Xanthobacter dioxanivorans: one gene and its partner. The protein of the gene in region 1 binds, or shares a complex with, the protein of each later gene. Links are inferred from orthologs where the notes say so. Each region holds a gene or a part of one and is shown on either strand. Other genes may lie near its edges. The genes, in order: EZH22_RS13835 and accD.

Region 1 (9,124 bases):
TGGCGGCCAAGGCCGCCCAGTACGGGCCGGACATCATGCGCTATGTGGAAAAGTCCATCCTGCTGCAGACCCTCGATCACCTCTGGCGCGAGCATATCGCCATGCTCGACCACCTGCGGCAGGTGGTGGGGCTGCGCGGCTACGCCCAGCGCGACCCGCTCAACGAATACAAGTCCGAGGCCTTCAACCTCTTCTCCGCCTTGCTCAACCGGCTGCGCGAGATCGTCACCGCCCAGCTCATGCGGGTGGAGATCGTCACCCAGCCGCCGGCGACGGAGGAGCTTCCGCCCATGGAAGCCCACCACGCCGACCCCTTCACCGGCGAGGACGAGATCGCGTTCGCTGGTGCGTCCATCGGCAGCCGGCCCCAGCCCCTGCTCTCGGGCGACGTGGCGGTGGTGGAGCGTGATCCGAACGATCCCTCCAGCTGGGGGAAGGTGGGCCGCAACGAGGCCTGCCCCTGCGGCTCGGGCAAGAAATACAAGCACTGCCACGGCCGCTTCGCCTGAAGCGCCGGGTCTTTTCGGGTCTTGGGGGCGGGAGCCGTCCCGCCCGGGCGCGCCGCTCAGCGGGCGATGCGGCGGGCGAGCAGCCTGTCGATGCCGAGGAAAAGCAGGGCCGTCGCGAGGAACGCCGCGGCGAGCAGCACCGTGTTGAGGGCCATGCGCCCGTCCCCGAGCTTGGCCGGATCGAGGAACCAGTAGGCGTACCATCCGTCCGCCTCGCCCCGCGCCAGGGCATAGGCGAGGTAGAGGATCGGCGGCGCCATCGCCCACAGGGCGTCGCGGACGGCGAGGCTGCCGTGGCGTGACAGGCCCCAGGTCGCAAGGAACAGCAGCGGCGTCGCCTCATGCAGCAGGTGGTCCGCCACCGCCTGCCAGCCCGTGGGGTTCCACACGTGCCGGAGCAGCAGCGCGTAGATGATCCCCACCAGCACAATGGACACCACCGCCATCAGCCGCAGGCGCGGCGTCGCGATCCGCCCGGCCGGGTAAAGAGCCACCGCCGTCGCCACCACCGCGACGAGGCCGTTGGTGAGCACGGTGAAGAAGCCGAGGAAGCGCCACGCGGCGGCGCCCAGGCCCTGGCCGATGGCGGCCATCCTGACCACCACGATGCCCAGTTGCAGCGCCAGCGCCACCCAGGCAACCCCCGCCGTGACGGCCGCGGCCCGCCTCGCCCAGTCTTCCATGCGCCCCTCCCCTCCGGAAAGCATCCGTCGGCAGCAGTGAGCGTAAGCGGCACCTTAAGGCTTCAGCAAGCGGCGGGAGCGCCCGGTGCCGGCTTCGATCAGGCTGCGGCGGGCCGATCGGCGCGGGCTCCAGCCGCTCGAGGGGACGATGGCGGAAGCTCCGGCGCATGGGCGGAGCATAAGCGGAGACGGCGCCGGAGGGGGCGCGGCGGTGCCCGCAGCTCACGGCGCGTTCACGCTTTTCCGCATGCCGCCGAGCGAGAGCCTCCGGCCGAAGCCGCCCCGCTCACTGCGGGCGGGTGGCCGAGGGTTCGGAGGAGACGGACCGCTGCGGCACGGTGGCGGCCGCGACGCTCGCGACGGCCGCCGGGTTGGGCACGCCTGCGGCGGGCCTGGGAACGCCTGCGGCGGGCTTGGGCGCCGCGGCGGTCGCCACCACAGGCTTCGCGGCCGGGGGCTGAGGAGCGGCGGCGGGCGTGGGAACGCGGGCCACGGAGGCGGTGGTCGCCACTTCGGCCGGCGCAGCGGCGGCCCCGGTCACCTTCGGCGGGTTCACGTATTCCGGCAGCGTTCCCGGCGCCTCGGTGAAGGAGAGCTGTCCGCTCTCGCGCTCCTTGAGCTTGGCCAGGAAAACCGGGTGCATGCCGCCATCGCTGCCGGTGCGCACGGGCGCCAGCGGCGAGGACGGGGAAAGCTCCGCCACCTGGGCGTCGTCCTTCCTCTGCTTCTCGGCCACGGCGGAGGCGATCTGCGGCGGCACCTGATAGGGCGGGCAGGCGGCGGCGGCATCGAAGCCCCGGCCCGGCGCCGCCTCGGCGTCGAACACATAGGAGCGGGCGCACACGTTCACCTTCGGCTCCTGCCGGGTGACCTCGAAATGGTCGTAGCCCTGCTTCAGGTTGCGCCAGAAGGCCATGTTCGGGTTGTTGCGGTGCTTGGCGATGTTCTTCGGCGTCATGCGGAAGGGGTAGGCCTGCACCTGGAACGCCCGCTGCCCGCCGCCGAAGCTCTCGCGCGCCAGCGAGAAGATCTCGGAAATCTGCTCGTCGGTCATGGCGTAGCAGCCGGCGGACGAGCAGTCGCCATGCACCATGAGGAACTCGCCCGTGCGCCCGTAGGCGCGGTCGAAGGCGTTGGGGAAACCGAGGTTGAAGGACAGGTAGTAGTTGGAATTGGGGTTCATCTGCCCGGGGGTGATGGCATAGAAGCCCTCGGGCGCCTGCCGGTCACCCATCCGCACCTTGGGACCGAGCTCGCCCGACCAGCGGCAGATGGGATAGGTCTTCAAAAGGGCATAGGAGCCGTCGGAGGTGACCTTCCACACCTCGAGCTCCGCCTCTTCCTTGAAGATGCGCACCAGGATCGGGCTTGCCGGCGACATGTCCTTCTGCCCGAGCAGGGACACCATTTGCGGCGACAGCGGCTTGTTGGCCTTGCGCGCCACCTCGGAATCGGTCGCGTTGCACGCCGCGAGGGCGAGCGCCGCGACGGCGGCCAGGGCCACCATGCGGATGCGGGACGAGGCTTTCGTCAACGGACGGCTCAACGCTTGACTCCCGGGTCCCTGCCGGTCGCGGTGACCGACATGGTTAGTCCCTCAACCCTTGACGGCACGTAAAGAGTTGCCGCCCTGCTCCCTTGGAGACAATAAGGCAAATGCGGCCAAGATGAGATGCGCCGCACCCGTCCGCCCCCTGTCGCATGGACATGGTTAAAGCGATCTGCCGATGGCCAGGAACTTGTCGCGGCGCGCCTTGCGCACCTGCGCCCCATCAAGGCCGGCGAGCGAGGACAGGGCATCGGCGATGGCATCGCCCGCCGCCGCCACGGCCGCGTCGGGATCGCGGTGGGCCCCGCCGGCCGGCTCCTTGACGATGGCGTCGATGACGCCGAAGCGCAGCAGGTCCTGGGCGGTGATCTTCATGTTGGTGGCGGCGTCCTGCGCCTTCGCGGTATCGCGCCACAGGATGGAGGCCGCGCCTTCCGGCGAGATCACGCTGTAGATGGCATGCTCCATCATCAGCACCTTGTTGGCGGTGGCGATGGCGATGGCCCCGCCCGAGCCGCCCTCGCCGATGACGAGCGCCACGTTGGGCACCGAAAGGGAAAGGCACGCGTCGGTGGAGCGGGCAATGGCCTCCGCCTGCCCGCGCTCCTCGGCGCCGATGCCGGGATAGGCGCCGGCGGTATCCACCAGCGATATGACCGGCAGGCCGAAGCGGTCGGCAAGCTCCATGATGCGGGCCGCCTTGCGGTAGCCCTCCGGGCGCGCCATGCCGAAATTGTGCCGGATGCGCATTTCGGTGGAGGAGCCCTTCTCGTGGCCGAGCACGCACACGGCCTCGCCGCGGAACCGGGCGAAGCCGCCGAGGATGGCTTCGTCCTCGCCATATTTGCGGTCGCCCGCCAGCGGAGTGAAATCCTCGAACAGGCCGCGGGTGAAATCGGCGAAGTGGGGGCGCTGCGGATGGCGCGCCACCAACGTCTTCTGCCAGGGCGTGAGGTTGGTGTAGAGAGCGATCAGCGCCTCGCGCGCCTTGGCCTCCAGCCGCTGTACCTCGTCGGTGATGGCCACCCCCTCGCCGGAGGAAGCCAGCGCCCGCAGCTCTTCCACCTTGGCCTCGAGTTCGGCGACCGGCTTCTCGAAGTCCAGATAGCTGCGCATGAGTGTCCGTGGGGTTGGAGGGGGTCGAACGCGGCGCCCCCCCGACGCGGCGCGAAGCTGCCTTCGCCGCGACGGCAAGTCAAGGCCACCAAGTCAAAGGCCGCCGAGTCAAGGCCGCCAAATCAAGGCGCAGCCCGATGCGCCCGGTTATTGTAACCGTCGTGCCGGCTTACGAGGCCGGCGCAGGAAACAGCGCGAGCCGCCGACGGCTGCATCGTGCGCATTCGCGGTTTTGCCGCGGCCCCCACGCGGCGGATGCGCCCTTTGAAACGCAAACACGGCTGCAGCGTTGTCTTCCAATGATGGTCAGATGATGGAGGCTGCCATGCCCGCCCATGTTCCCACGCCCCGGACGCCACGTCCCCCCACGGAAGCCCGCCCCACCGGAACCCCCGCGACAAAAGCTCCGGTCGCGGCAGGAAAACCCAGCGCCGGAAACGACTTTCCCGCGGCCGGTCCGCATGCCAAGCCGCACCTGACCGATCCGGAGAAGACGCCGGGCGCCGGCGCCCTGCCCGATCCCGGACGGCCCCGCGATGGCGACGCGACCGGCTGACGCAGGCGGCGGGCGCCTCGGCGTGGTGCCTTACGCCTTGTTCGGAGGAGCCTCGGGGGCTATTGCTGTGGCGCAACTCCCCGGGGACCGTTTCTGCGATGCGCGCACTGCTCGACGTCATCCTTGTCGTACTGCAACTCTACGTCTGGATCCTGATCGCGGCGGCGGTGCTGTCCTGGCTCGTCGCGTTCAATGTGGTGAACCCGTACAATTCGTTCGTGCGGAACGTGGGCGAGTTCCTCTTCCGCGTCACCGAGCCGGTCCTGGCGCCCATCCGCAACCTGCTGCCCAATCTCGGCGGCATCGATCTGTCGCCGATGGTGCTGATCCTGCTGATCTTCTTCCTCCAGCAGGTGATCCACTACTACGTCTACCCCAACGTGTTCTGAGAGGCCGGCACACCCCGTGTCCTTCCTGAAGCTGCTCGCCGACGGCGTGGAGGTCACCATCCGTGCCACCCCGCGCGGCGGGCGCGACGGCCTCGACGGGCTCGCCAGCCTGTCGGACGGGCGGGAAGTGCTGAAGGTGCGGGTGCGCGCCGCCCCCGAGGATGGCGCCGCCACGGCGGCGGTGTGCAAGGTGCTGGCCCAGGCGGCGGGGGTCGCACCCTCGCAGGTGAGGCTCGCCTCGGGCGCCACCGCCCGGGTGAAGGTCTTCCGCATGTCCGGCGACGCCCCGGCGCTGGCGGCGGCGCTCACCGCCGCAGCCGCGGGCAAGGCGAAGGGCTGACCCCTCCCTATCCGGGTCTCAGGCGTCCTTCAGGAAATCCGCCCGCATGGGGGCGAACACGTCCACCAGCACGCCGGGCTCGATGCAGATCGCCCCGTGATGGACGCCCGAGGGCACGTAGAAGCTGTCGCCGGCCTTGAGCCGCTGCGTCCGCCCGTCGATGGTCAGGTCGAACACGCCGCTCTCCACGCTGGTGATCTGCACGTGAGGATGGCTGTGCGGCGCGCCGCCGGGTCCGGGCGTCTTGAAGATGACCCGCACCATCATGATCTCGTCGTTGAAGGTGAGGATCTGCCGGCTCACCACCTCGTCGATCACCTCCACCGGCGTTGCATCGGCGAAGGCGAAGACGTCCCCTTTTTCGCTCATGGATCTCTCCTGTCGGCTCAGCGGGCGAGCCAGCCGCCGTCCACCGGCAGCACGACGCCGTGCACATAGTCCGCCGCGCGGGAGGCCAGGAACACCGCCGCCCCGCCGATGTCCGACGGATCGCCCCATTTTCCCGCCGGGATGCGGGCGAGGATGGCGGCGTTGCGGTCCGGGTCCGCGCGCAGCGCCTCGGTGTTGTTGGTGACGAAATAGCCGGGCGCGATGGCGTTCACATTGATGCCCCGCCCCGCCCATTCGCAAGCCAGCAGCCGCGTCAGGCCGGCCAGCCCGCTCTTGCTCGCCGTGTAGGAGGGAATGCGGATGCCGCCCTGGAAGGAGAGCAGCGAGGCGATGCTGATCACCTTGCCGCCCTTCCCGTCCTGAAGCATGCCGCGCGCCACCGCCTGGGTGAGGAAGAAGGTGGACTTGAGGTTGACGTTCATCACGTCGTCCCAGTCCTGCTCGGTGAAGTCGATGGCGTCGGCGCGGCGGATGATGCCGGCATTGTTGACCAGGATGTCGACACGCCCCCCCGCCCGCGCCTCCGCGACGACGCGCTCGATCGGCTCCAGCGTCGCGAGGTCCGCGGCGACGGCGGTGAACGACGCCCCGGCGGCGCGCACCAGGTCCGCCGTCTCGTCCATGGCGGAGCGGCCGACGCCCACCACCTGCGCCCCCGCCGCGCCCAGGGCCACGGCGATGGCCTGGCCGAGGCCGGTATTGGCGCCGGTCACCATCGCGCGGAGGCCGGCAAGGTCGAAGGGAGAGGGAATGGCGGCGGTCACTTCAGCTCGCCCATGGGCACCATGTCCATGTCCGTATAGTCGATATTGTCGCCGCCCATGCCCCAGATGAAGGTGTAGGCCCGCGTGCCGCAGCCGGAATGGATGGACCAGGGCGGGGAGATCACCGCCTGCCCGTCCGCCACCACGACGTGGCGGGTCTCGTCCGGCTCGCCCATGAGATGAATGACGCGGGCGTCCGCCGGCAGGTCGAAATAAAGGTACACCTCCGAGCGGCGGTCGTGCACATGACAGGGCATGGTGTTCCACACATTGCCCTCGTCGAGCTGGGTCATCCCCATGACCAGCTGGCAGGAGGTGACCACGTCCGGATGGATCATCTGGTAGATGGTGCGCTTGTTGGCGGTGGCGGTGTCGCCGAGCGGCATCCGCTTCGCCTCGGCGATGCGGACCACCTTCGTCTCGTAGCGCGCATGCGCGGGGGTGGAGAGCAGATAGAAGCGGGCCGGCGCATCCGGATCGTCGGAGGCGAACACCACCTCCCGCGTCCCCATGGGGACGTAGAGGGCATCGCGGTGGCCGAGGGGATGGGCCACGCCGTCCACGCTCACTGTTCCCGCACCGCCGATGTTGAAGACACCGAGCTCGCGCCGGTCGAGAAAGTTGGGTGAGCCGATGGTGGCCTTGTCGCTCTCCAGCTTCAGCGGCACCGAGGCGGGGGTGGCGCCGCCGATGACGAAGCGCTCCACGTGGGAGTAGGTGAGCAGCACCTTGCCGGGCTCGAACAGCCGCTCCACCAGGTAGTTGCGCCGCAGCGCCGCGGTGTCGAAGCCCTTGGCCGCGTCCTGGTGGTGCACGTGGCGCACGTCGATCATCATATGGCAACCTCGCAAGGGGGATGGCGGGCGGACGCCCGGAAAAGCTCCGAAGACGGGGCCGGATCAGGCGGTCAGCGGAACACGGACGGCAGCCAGAGCGACACCGCCGGCACGTAGGTGACGATCATCAGCACCGCGATGGAGGCACCGAAGAAGGGCCAGATGGTCTTCATCGCCTCGCCGATGGTGATCTTGCCCACGGCGCAGCCCACGAACAGCACCGAGCCCACCGGCGGCGTGTTGAGGCCGATGCCGGCGTTCAGGATCAGGATCACCCCGAAATGCACCGGATCGATGCCGAAGGCCTTCACCAGCGGCAGGAAGATGGGGGTGCAGATGATGATCATCGGCGCCATGTCCATGAAGGTGCCGAGGATGAGCAGGATGATGTTGATCAGCAGCAGGATGACGTAGGGGTTGGACGACAGCGACTGCATCAGCTCAATGGTCGCCTTCGGCACCTGCAGGAAGGCCATGAGCCAGCCGAAGGAGGCGGCGGTGCCGATCACCAGCAGCACCATGGCGGTGGTGCGCACCGCGCCGAGCGTCGCGTCCACGAAGCCGGACCAGTCCATCTCCCGATAGACCAGGGTGGTCACGAGGATGGCATAGACCACGGCGATGCATGAGCTTTCCGTCGCCGTGAAGATGCCGGAACGCACCCCGCCGAAGATGATGCCGATGAGCAGGATGCCCGGCACCGCCGCCACCACCGCGCGCAGCACGGCGTACCAGCCCGGGAATTCGCCGGCCGGATAGCCGCGATTGCGCGCCACCACATAGGCGGTGATCATCAGCGCGGCGGCCAGCAGCAGGCCGGGCACGATGCCCGCGGTGAACAGATCGGCGATGGAGATGGTGCCGCCCGCCGACAGGGAATAGATGATCATGTTGTGGGACGGCGGGATCATCAGGGCGATGATGGCCGCGTTCACCGTCACGTTGACCGCATAGTCCTTGGCATAGCCGTGGCGCGCCATCTGCGGGATCATGATGCCGCCGATGGCCGAGGCGTCCGCCACCGCCGAGCCGGAAATGCCGCCGAACAGGGTGGAGGCCACCACGTTCACCTGGCCGAGCCCGCCGCGCAGGTGGCCAACGAGGCTCGCCGCCATGCCGATGAGGCGGTCGGCGATGCCGCCGCGCATCATCAGGTCGCCGGCGAAGATGAAAAACGGAATGGCCAGCATGGAAAAGGCGTTCATGCCGGAATTGAGCTGCTGGAACACCACCACCGGCGGCAGGTCCATGTAGAGCACCGTCGCCAGCGAGGCGAGGCCGAGGCAGAAGGCGACCGGGGTGCCGATGAGCAGCAGCAGCGCGAACACGCCGAACAGGATGGTGATGGCCATGGATCTATCCTTCCCGCGTCATTCGACGGTGTGCACGTGCCCGAGCGGCACCTCGGGGACGCGCTTCTCGGTGAGGTCGGTCAGGAGCCGCTCGAAGGAGAACAGGCAGATGAGGAAGCCGCCGCCCACGAGCGGCAGGTAGTCCACGCCCTGGGGCAGGTCGATGCCCGCCATCTTGGCGCTCCAGGTGCCCATGGCGAGGTCCCAGCCATACCAGGCCATGGCGCCGCCAAACGCCATCACCAGCACGTGGGTGGTGATCTCCATGGCCCGGCGCACAGGGGGGCTGGCGAAATGCAGGCCGATCTCGAAGCCGAGATGCATGCCCTCGCGCACGCCCACCGCCGCGCCGAGCAGGATGAACCAGCTCATCAGCAGCAGCGACAACGGCTCGGTCCAGCTCGGCGAGGCGTTGAGGATGTAGCGGCCGATGACCTGCCAGAACACGGCGGCCGTCATGGCCACGAGGCCCGCGCCGGAAATCCAGAGGGCGACGTGGGACAGGAGCCTGACCACGTGCCTCAGCATGAGGAGGCCGGAGAATTCACCCATGGACTCCCGTTCCTTCAAGGTGTGCTCGCTCATGCGAAACCCCATCCTGCAGGCCGCGCCGGGCCAGGCGGCCCGGCGCGGCGCGCGC
Region 2 (8,926 bases), 1.2 Mb from region 1 along the record:
GCAGCGTGTCCTTGAAGGCGATGGACGAATGGGTCTTCAGGGCGGCCACGAAGCCGTACATGAAGCGCTCGGCGGTGAGGTAGGTGGTGCGCCGGCCATGCGCCGCGCCGGCCCGGGCCACCGCCTGCAGGAGATGGGTCTTGCCGAGGCCGACCGCCGCATGGAGATAGAGCGGATTGAAGACGGGGGCGGCGCCGGGCGCCGTCTCGGCCACCTGCCGCGCGGCGGCGAAGGCGAGCGAGTTGGACTTGCCCACCACGAAGCTCTCGAAGGTCAGGCGCGGATCCAGCGGCGAGCCGGAGGAGACGTCGCCGGCCGCCGGCAGCGCCGCGGCGTCACGGCTCTCCGCCGCGCTGCGCGCGTCCTGGTTCCGCTGCTCCTGGGTCCGGGGCGGCTGCGCCCGCTGATCCTGGCGCGATGTCTCCTGCCCGCGGGCATCCTGGGAGCGGTTCTCCGGCGCACGGGCCTGGGGGGCTCGCGCGTCGGGACGCTCGCTCACCACCTCGCGGCCGCCGTTGGTCTTCAGCGCCACCGGGCGGGCAAAGGCATTGCGCACGGACAGGTCGATGCGGCGGCGCGCGCCGCTCTCCTCGGCCCAGATCTCGGTGATGCGGGGCAGGTAGTTGTCCTGAATCCAGGACTTGAGGAATCGGGTGGGCACCGACAGGCGCACCGCCTCGCCGGTGAGGGCGTCGAGGTCCATGCGGGCGAACCAGCTCGAGAACTTCTCCTCGCCGATCTCTTCGCGCAGGCGTTGGCGCACGCGCTCCCAGGGTGATGAAGCGCAATCCATGCCGGCGGTCTCCGCAAGGGCGGGCTGAAAGGCAGCGGTTCCGGCACGTGTGGCGGCCGACGAATGTGGCTTGAGCATAGAAGCTCCGACCGCCCGCAAGGCGGTTCCCTGGTTGTGGCGCAAAAGCCTCCCGCGCCCTCGCGGGCTGCGCGGCTTCATGCGGATCTGGTTGAAACGAAACGGGGCGCCTGTCTCGACGCGGGCAGCGTCAGCGCAGCTTCATGCGCGGTCCCTGCTGCCGAGGGGGCGACCCGCCTGGGCCGCCGGCGGGGTCGCCACCGTGGGACACGCGAGCGGCGGGCTTCCCGTCCCGGCCGCCCGGACAGGACGCGGGCGGGCCGAAATGAAGGTGAAGTGCGCCATGTCCGCTGCCGCTTGTATCCCAGAAGTCATAGCCGCCCCATTTCCGCCGATGGAAAACACCGGCAGCCTTTGGATTGAAGCAGATTTTTGCTTGTTCTCACACGCGCCGAGAGTCGGACCTGATGTCCACTCTCAGCATAGCTCCGACGGAAGAGGGTTCCAGGTACGCCAAATACTGCTGGTCAACGGGGGCTCGTGAACGAATACAGACACGTTGCGCCCCCTCCTCATCCACGAAGGCCGTGAAATCTTCAATCTGTCGGTAAACCCGGTGTCGCTCCCGGAGTGAGATTGAACATACACAGGGCCCCTTGGGGGTGCAACGCCTTTCCCCCGCGCCATGGGATAACGGGGGCAAGACAGGTTTTCGGGGGCGACCCCGGGAGCTTTCCATCAGCCGGCAAACCTCTGTCGCTGCAACGAGAATCCGCCGTGCGCCGCGGCCCGGACGGGCGGAGCCGCCGCTTTGGGGAGGGGTCTTCTGGTACCGTGGAAAAGGGGCCGCCTTGGGGCCTAACTGAGCCTTTGCTCCTAACCTCTTCACCGGGATGTTGTTTTTCTGAGCGGTTTGCGACAGGCGAAAATTGTCGGCTAACGACCCTCGGAATCCGCCTCTTGACGGCGTGCGAGAATCGGCTTTGCGACGTTCTGCCGCCGCGCGCGGCGCCGGCGACCCACGGCGTGCCGCGACCACGGACCGGCCGGATGCGGCGGGCGGCGTGCGCCGGGAGCGCGCGCAAACAAAAAGGCCCGGTAATACCGGGCCTTTACATTCGGTCAGCAAGATTGATTGATCTAAATCAAGCGCTGAGCTTCTTCACGCGCGCAGCAAGGCGGGAAACCTTGCGCGAAGCGGTATTCTTGTGGATCACGCCCTTGGTCACCGCGCGCATGATCTCCGGCTCGGCGGCCTGGAAGGCGGTTGCGGCGGCGGTGGCGTCACCGGCGGCGAGCGCATCCTCCAGCTTGCGCAGGTAGGTGCGCACGCGGGACCGGCGCGACCGGTTCACTTCAGTGCGGCGCTCGATCTTGCGCACCGCTTTCTTGGCGGAAGGCGTATTGGCCATCGGCCGTCCTTGCTGGTTCGCGCCGTGCAGATCGGCCCTTTGGCCAGCCCGCGTCGCGCATGAATGGGTGAACAAGCCGGCAGCTATCGCCGCCAGCGAAGTGCCGGGCTTATAGGGGTGGCGCGCGTCCGCGTCAATACATGTGTGCGGGACCCCGTGTTCCGGCCCGGTGTCCGCCGGGCGGGGCGGGCCGCCGGCAACAGCCGGCTTTACGGAGCGGGGCGGCATCGCGTATGTGCTGCGCGCACTCTATATATGAGCGGGCCGGCGCCACCGATGCGTGCCGGCGCGGAGCCGGCAAGGCGGGGGTTCGGCATGAGCGATGTGACGGTGACCGATCGTCCGGTGAGCGACAGCCTGGTGACGGTGTTCGGCGGCTCGGGCTTTCTCGGGCGCCATGTGGTGCGGGCGCTGGCCATGCGCGGCTACCGCGTGCGTGTCGCGGTGCGGCGCCCCGAGCTCGCCGGCTTCCTCCAGCCCATCGGCTTCGTCGGCCAGATCCAGGTCAGCCAGGCCAATGTGCGCTATCCCGACAGCGTCGCCCGCGCGGTGGACGGCGCCGAGGCGGTGGTGAACCTCGTCGGCGTGCTCGCGCAGGGCGGCCGCCAGACGTTCGATGCGGTCCATGTGTTCGGCGCCCGCGCCGTGGCGGCGGCCGCCGCGGCGCAGGGCGCGCCGCTGGTGCACGTCTCCGCCATCGGCGCCGACGCCGCCTCCCCCTCCGGCTACGGCCGCAGCAAGGCCGAGGCCGAGGCCGCCGTGCGCGCCGCCGTACCCGAGGCCGTCATCCTGCGCCCCTCGCTGGTGTTCGGGCCCGAGGACGACTTCTTCAACCGCTTCGCCGCCATGGCGCGCCTGTCCCCGGTGCTGCCGCTGATCGGCGGTGGCGCGACCCGCTTCCAGCCGGTCTTCGTGGGCGATGTCGCCGCCGCCGTCCTGCGGGCGGTGGACGGCAAGGCCAGGGCGGCGACCACCTACGAGCTGGGCGGTCCCGAGGTGCGCACCTTCCGCGAGCTGATGGAGCTGATGCTGCGCGAGATCGGCCACAGCCGCCTGCTCGTGGACCTGCCGTTCGGCCTCGCCAACCTCATGGCCCGGCTCACCCAGTGGGCGCCGGGCGCGCCGCTCACCACCGACCAGGTGGCCATGCTGCGCGCGGACAACGTGGTCTCGGACGCCGCCCAGGCGGAAGGCCGTACCTTCGGCGGCCTCGACATCACGCCCACGGCGCTCGCGGTGGTCCTGCCCACCTATCTCTGGCGCTTCCGCAAGGCGGGGCAGTTCACCCGCGTGGAGACGTGACCGGGACGCCTTGCGTCCCGCCGACGCCGCGCCGCCCGCCGGGCGGGCGGCAGCCGCAAGGGGCAAAGTGATGGGAAGCGACGACCGGCGTCTCGAGGTGAAGATCTGCGGCCTGAAGACCGCCGAGGCCCTGGATGCGGCCCTCGATGCGGGCGCCGATCTCGTCGGCTTCGTCCATTTCCCCAAGAGCCCGCGCCATCTCGCCCTGGCCGAGGCGCCGGCCCTGGTGGCGCGCGTCGGCGGCCGGGCGCGGACGGTGGCGCTCCTCGTCGATCCGGACGAGGCCCTCCTCGCCGAGGTGGTGGCGGCGTTCTCCCCCGACCTGCTCCAGCTCCACGGCAAGGAGACGCCCGCGCGCGTCGCCGCCATCCGCGCCCGCTTCGGCCGGGAGGTGATGAAGGCGCTGCCGGTGGCGAGCCGGGCGGACCTCGACAATCTGCCGGCTTACGCCGAGGTGGCCGACCGCATCCTGTTCGATGCCAAGCCCGATCCCGGGGCCCTGCTGCCCGGCGGCAACGGCCGCCCCTTCGACTGGCATCTGGTGGCCGGTCTTGACGTCGGCCGGCCTCTCATGCTTTCCGGAGGCCTCACGGCCGACAATGTGTCGCAGGCCCTGTCCGAGGTCCGGATGGACGGGGTCGACGTATCGTCCGGCGTGGAAGACGCGCCGGGCGTGAAATCCCCGGCGAAGATCCGGGCTTTCGTCGCGGCGGCCCGCCGCGCCGCGGCCGGCTTCCCCGACCCGTCGGCCCGCGCCTTCAAGGCGGATGGGCCAGAGGATCTCTCACCGAAAGTCCGCGCGTCGTGACCGCTCTCAATTCCTATCGCACCGGCCCCGATCACCGCGGCCATTTCGGCATCCATGGCGGGCGGTTCGTCGCCGAGACGCTGATGCCGCTGATCCTGGAGCTGGAGCAGGCCTACGAGGCGGCGAAGGCCGATCCCGCCTTTTATGCGGAGATGTCGGGCTACCTCACCCATTATGTGGGCCGGCCCTCGCCGCTCTATTACGCCGAGCGCCTGACCGAGCATCTGCGCGGCGTGGCCGCGGCCTCCGGCCGCGAGGGGGGCGCCAGGGTCTACCTGAAGCGCGAGGAGCTGAACCACACCGGCTCCCACAAGGTGAACAACGTGCTCGGCCAGATCATGCTCGCCCGCCGCATGGGCAAGCAGCGGATCATCGCCGAGACCGGCGCCGGCCAGCACGGGGTGGCCACCGCCACCCTGTGCGCGCGCTTCGGCCTGAAGTGCGTGGTCTACATGGGCGCGGTGGACGTGGAGCGGCAGGCGCCGAACGTGTTCCGCATGAAGCTTTTGGGCGCCGAGGTGGTGCCGGTGCAGTCCGGCTCGCGCACCCTGAAGGACGCCATGAACGAGGCGCTGCGCGACTGGGTGACCAACGTGCACGACACCTTCTACTGCATCGGCACGGTGGCGGGCCCGCACCCCTATCCGGCCATGGTGCGCGACTTCCAGTCCATCATCGGCCGCGAGACGCGCGAGCAGATGCAGGAGATGGAGGGCCGCCTGCCGGACAGCCTCGTGGCCTGCGTCGGCGGCGGCTCCAACGCCATGGGCCTGTTCCATCCGTTCCTCGACGATCCCTCGGTGGAGATCTTCGGGGTGGAGGCGGCCGGCCACGGCCTCGACACGCACGAGCATGCCGCCTCCATCGCCGGTGGCCGGCCGGGGGTGCTGCACGGCAACCGCACCTATCTGCTGATGGACGGCGACGGGCAGATCACCGAAGCCCATTCCATCTCCGCCGGCCTCGATTATCCCGGCATCGGGCCGGAGCATTCCTGGCTGCACGACGTGGGCCGCGTGACCTACCTGTCCTGCACCGACCAGGAGGCGCTGGACGCCTTCCAGCTGCTGACCAAGCTCGAGGGCATCATTCCGGCGCTCGAATCCGCCCATGCCGTGGCCAAGGTGATCGAGCTCGCGCCGCAGCGGCCGAGGGATCACCTGATGGTGGTGAACCTCTCCGGCCGGGGGGACAAGGACGTGCCCCAGGTGGCCGAAATTCTCGGGACAAGCTTGGGGGCGCGCCTATGAAGCCTTTTTCCGTCGCACTGTTCGCCGTCCTTCTCGCCGGCGCCGCGCTGCCCGCGTCCGCCCAGACCCAGACCCAGGCTCCCGGCCTGGTGCTCTCCACGGGCAAGGTCTTCACCGACGCCGCCGGGGCCTACATCTCCGTGTCGGTGAAGAATGCCGGCACGGCCACGGTGGCGGAGGCCTACGTCGCCTGCGAGTTCTTCGCCGGCAACCGCACCCTCGGCAAGGCGGCCACCACGGTCTTCTCCATCGTCGGCGGGATGACCGGATCGGATCAGGTGCGCATGCTCGGCGCCTCCCGCGCCACCCGCGCCGCGTGCGCGATCACCGGCCAGAAATAGGGCGCTTCGCCCTCCCGCTCCCCCATCCAGGCAGGCCCATGACCACCCGCATCTCCGACCGTTTCGCCGCGCTGAAAGAGGAAGGCCGGCCCGGCCTCGTCACCTTCGTCACCGCGGGCGATCCGGACGGCGAGACCTCCCTCGCCATCCTCAAGGCGCTGCCGGGCGCGGGCGCGGACGTGATCGAGCTCGGCGTTCCCTTCACCGATCCCATGGCCGACGGCCCGGCGATCCAGGCCGCCGGCCTCCGGGCGCTGAAGGCCGGGCAGACCCTGGCCAAGACCATCGACATGGTCCGCGCCTTCCGCGCCGAGGATCACACCACGCCGGTGGTCCTGATGGGCTATTTCAATCCCATCTACGTCTATGGCGTGGAGCGCTTCCTCACCGACGCCAAGGTGGCGGGGGTGGACGGCCTCATCGTCGTCGACCTGCCGCCGGAAGAGGACGAGGAGCTGTGCCTGCCGGCGCTGTCGGCCGGCCTCGACTTCATCCGCCTCGCCACTCCGACCACCGACGACAAGCGCCTGCCGGCGGTGCTGAAGCACACGGCGGGCTTCGTCTATTACGTGTCCATCACCGGCATCACCGGCTCCGCCACCCCGGATGCGGGCCTGGTCTCGGCGGCGGTGGCGCGCATCAAGACCCACACCGAGCTGCCGGTGGCGGTGGGCTTCGGCGTGCGGACGCCGGAGCAGGCCAAGGCCATCGCCGCCGGCGCCGACGCCGTGGTGGTGGGCTCGGCTTTGGTGGAGGTGGTGCGGCGGACGCTGGACCAGGATGGCAATGCCACCGCCAACACCCTGGCGGGCGTGGAGGCGCTGGTGAACGAGCTGGCCGAGGCGGTGCGCGGCGTGCGCGCCTGACCGGGGCATCCGGCGCCCGCCCGTGCCGGTGCGCCGGCGCGCGGCAGGACCGATGAGGCATCCGGTGAGGCAAATGGTCGGTCGCGGCCGCTTCGCCGCACTTTTGCCGCGACGGACTTGCCATTAGAGCAGGTCGGGGCATATGTGCGCTGCAGCGCGATGCCGCCCGCGCGTCCCGGAGATGGTCCCGTGAACTGGATTTCCAACGTCGTCCGTCCGAAGATCCGCGACTTCCTGGCCCGCCGCGAAGTTCCGGAGAACCTCTGGGTGAAGTGCCCCGAGACCGGGCAGATGGTGTTCCACAAGGACCTGGAGGCGAACCTCTACGTCATCCCGGCCTCCGGCTATCACATGCGCATGGACGCGGTGATGCGGCTCAAGGCCACCTTCGACGATGGCGCCTACGAGGAAGTGGCGCTGCCGGACGTGGCCACCGACCCGCTCAAGTTCCGCGACGAGCGCCGCTATATCGATCGCCTGAAGGACGCCCGCACCAAGACCGGCTACCAGGATGCGGTGAAGGTGGCCACCGGCCTCCTCACCGAGCTGCCGGTGACCATCGCCGTCCAGGATTTCGGCTTCATGGGCGGCTCGCTCGGCATGGCCGCCGGCGAGGCGGTGGTAAAGGGTCTGCAGACGGCGGCGCAGAAGGGCACGCCCTTCATCATGTTCGCCGCCTCCGGCGGCGCGCGCATGCAGGAAGGCATCCTCTCCCTGATGCAGATGCCCCGCACCACGGCGGCCATCCAGGAGCTGCGCGAGGCGAAAAAGCCCTACATCGTGGTGCTCACCAACCCCACCACCGGCGGGGTGACCGCCTCCTACGCCATGCTGGGCGACGTGCAGATCGCCGAGCCCGGCGCCCTCATCGGCTTCGCCGGCCCGCGGGTGATCGAGCAGACCATCCGCGAGAAGCTGCCGGACGGATTCCAGCGCGCCGAATATCTGCGCGACCACGGCATGCTCGACATGGTGGTGCACCGCCACCAGATGCGTGACACGCTGGGCCGCCTGTGCCGGATGCTGGTGAAGGCCCCCGCATTGCCGCCCAAGGGCCGCCTGCCGCGCCCGCAGGCCGCCTGAAGAGGCGGCTCCACGGGGCCTCGGCCCCGAGCCGAAGATCGACCATGGCCCTGCCCCAGCCCGCCCGCGCCACCGACGAGATCCTGTCCCGCCTCGCCGCGCTCCACCCGAAGAAGATCGACCTCTCCCTCGCCCGGATGGAGCGGCTGCTTGCGGCCCTGGCCCATCCCGAGCGGCGCCTGCCGGCGGTGATCCACGTGGCGGGCACCAACGGCAAGGGCTCCACCATCGCCTTCATGCGCGCCATGCTGGAGGCGGCGGGCAAGCGGGTGCATGTCTATACCTCGCCGCATCTGGTGCGCTTCAACGAACGCATCCGCCTCGGCGCGCCGGGCGGCGGCGTGCTGGTGTCCGACGCGGCTCTCGCCGATGCCCTCGACCGGGTGGAGGCGGCCAATGCGGGCGCGCCGATCACCCTGTTCGAGATCACCACGGCGGCGGCGTTCCTGCTGTTCTGCGAGCACCCGGCGGACGTGCTGCTGCTGGAGGTGGGCCTCGGCGGGCGGCTCGACGCCACCAACGTGGTCGACCAGCCCCTCGCCAGCGTCATCACCCCCGTTTCCATCGACCATGTGGATTATCTCGGTACCACCATAGAGGCCATCGCCGGGGAGAAGGCCGGCATCATCAAGCCGCGCCGTCCGGTGGTGGTGGGCACGCAGCCGGCGGACGCCCTCGCCGTCATCGAGCGCGCGGCGGCGCGGAAGCTCGCTCCGCTGTTCGTCCGCGGCGAGCACTGGCACGTGCAGGAAGAAGGCGGCCGCCTCGTCTATGCCGACGAGGACGGCCTGCTCGACCTGCCGCGGCCGCGCCTCGTGGGGCCGCACCAGATCGACAATGCGGGGCTCGCCGTCGCCGCCCTTCGGGCCGTGCGCCTGCCGGCGGCCCACGAGGCCGGCATCCTGCGCGCCGACTGGCCGGCCCGGCTGCAGCGGCTGCCCGCCGGGCCCTTGCTGTCGCGCGCCCCGGCCGGGGTCGAGGTGTGGCTGGACGGCGGCCACAACGCCGCCGGCGGCGCCGCCCTCGCCCACGCTTTGTGCGAGCTGGAAGAAC

The links.
Region 2: the proteins of EZH22_RS13835 (region 1) and accD are in contact, whole or in part, in a solved structure (PDB 8UXZ), measured with the Escherichia coli proteins. The link is inferred for Xanthobacter dioxanivorans from one-to-one orthologs.

Annotation. Positions count from the first base shown.
Region 1 is NZ_CP063362.1:2,944,812-2,953,935, reverse strand. What follows is about bases 1,881-4,848. They hold EZH22_RS13835 (acetyl-CoA carboxylase carboxyltransferase subunit alpha), read right to left. Parts: upstream 3,858-4,848; coding sequence 2,904-3,857; downstream 1,881-2,903. Other genes in these bases: EZH22_RS13825 (DUF167 family protein), read left to right, coding at 4,819-4,848; EZH22_RS13830 (YggT family protein), read left to right, coding at 4,512-4,802; EZH22_RS13840 (L,D-transpeptidase family protein), read right to left, coding at 1,881-2,738. Also shown: preprotein translocase subunit SecA, read left to right, coding at 1-509; EZH22_RS13845 (Pr6Pr family membrane protein), read right to left, coding at 566-1,192; more of EZH22_RS13840, read right to left, coding at 1,479-1,880; more of EZH22_RS13825, read left to right, coding at 4,849-5,142; EZH22_RS13820 (cupin domain-containing protein), read right to left, coding at 5,161-5,511; 2-dehydro-3-deoxy-D-gluconate 5-dehydrogenase KduD, read right to left, coding at 5,529-6,248; kduI (5-dehydro-4-deoxy-D-glucuronate isomerase), read right to left, coding at 6,293-7,132; EZH22_RS13805 (TRAP transporter large permease), read right to left, coding at 7,204-8,484; EZH22_RS13800 (TRAP transporter small permease), read right to left, coding at 8,503-9,069. UniProt on the Escherichia coli protein: Component of the acetyl coenzyme A carboxylase (ACC) complex. First, biotin carboxylase catalyzes the carboxylation of biotin on its carrier protein (BCCP) and then the CO(2) group is transferred by the carboxyltransferase to acetyl-CoA to form malonyl-CoA.
Region 2 is NZ_CP063362.1:1,755,061-1,763,986, forward strand. What follows is about bases 6,157-8,926. They hold accD (acetyl-CoA carboxylase, carboxyltransferase subunit beta), read left to right. Parts: upstream 6,157-6,979; coding sequence 6,980-7,873; downstream 7,874-8,926. Other genes in these bases: trpA (tryptophan synthase subunit alpha), read left to right, coding at 6,157-6,790; EZH22_RS08335 (bifunctional folylpolyglutamate synthase/dihydrofolate synthase), read left to right, coding at 7,918-8,926. In the rest of the region: chromosomal replication initiator protein DnaA, read right to left, coding at 1-793; rpsT (30S ribosomal protein S20), read right to left, coding at 1,957-2,223; EZH22_RS08305 (complex I NDUFA9 subunit family protein), read left to right, coding at 2,539-3,525; EZH22_RS08310 (phosphoribosylanthranilate isomerase), read left to right, coding at 3,596-4,333; trpB (tryptophan synthase subunit beta), read left to right, coding at 4,330-5,583; EZH22_RS08320 (hypothetical protein), read left to right, coding at 5,580-5,924; more of trpA, read left to right, coding at 5,963-6,156.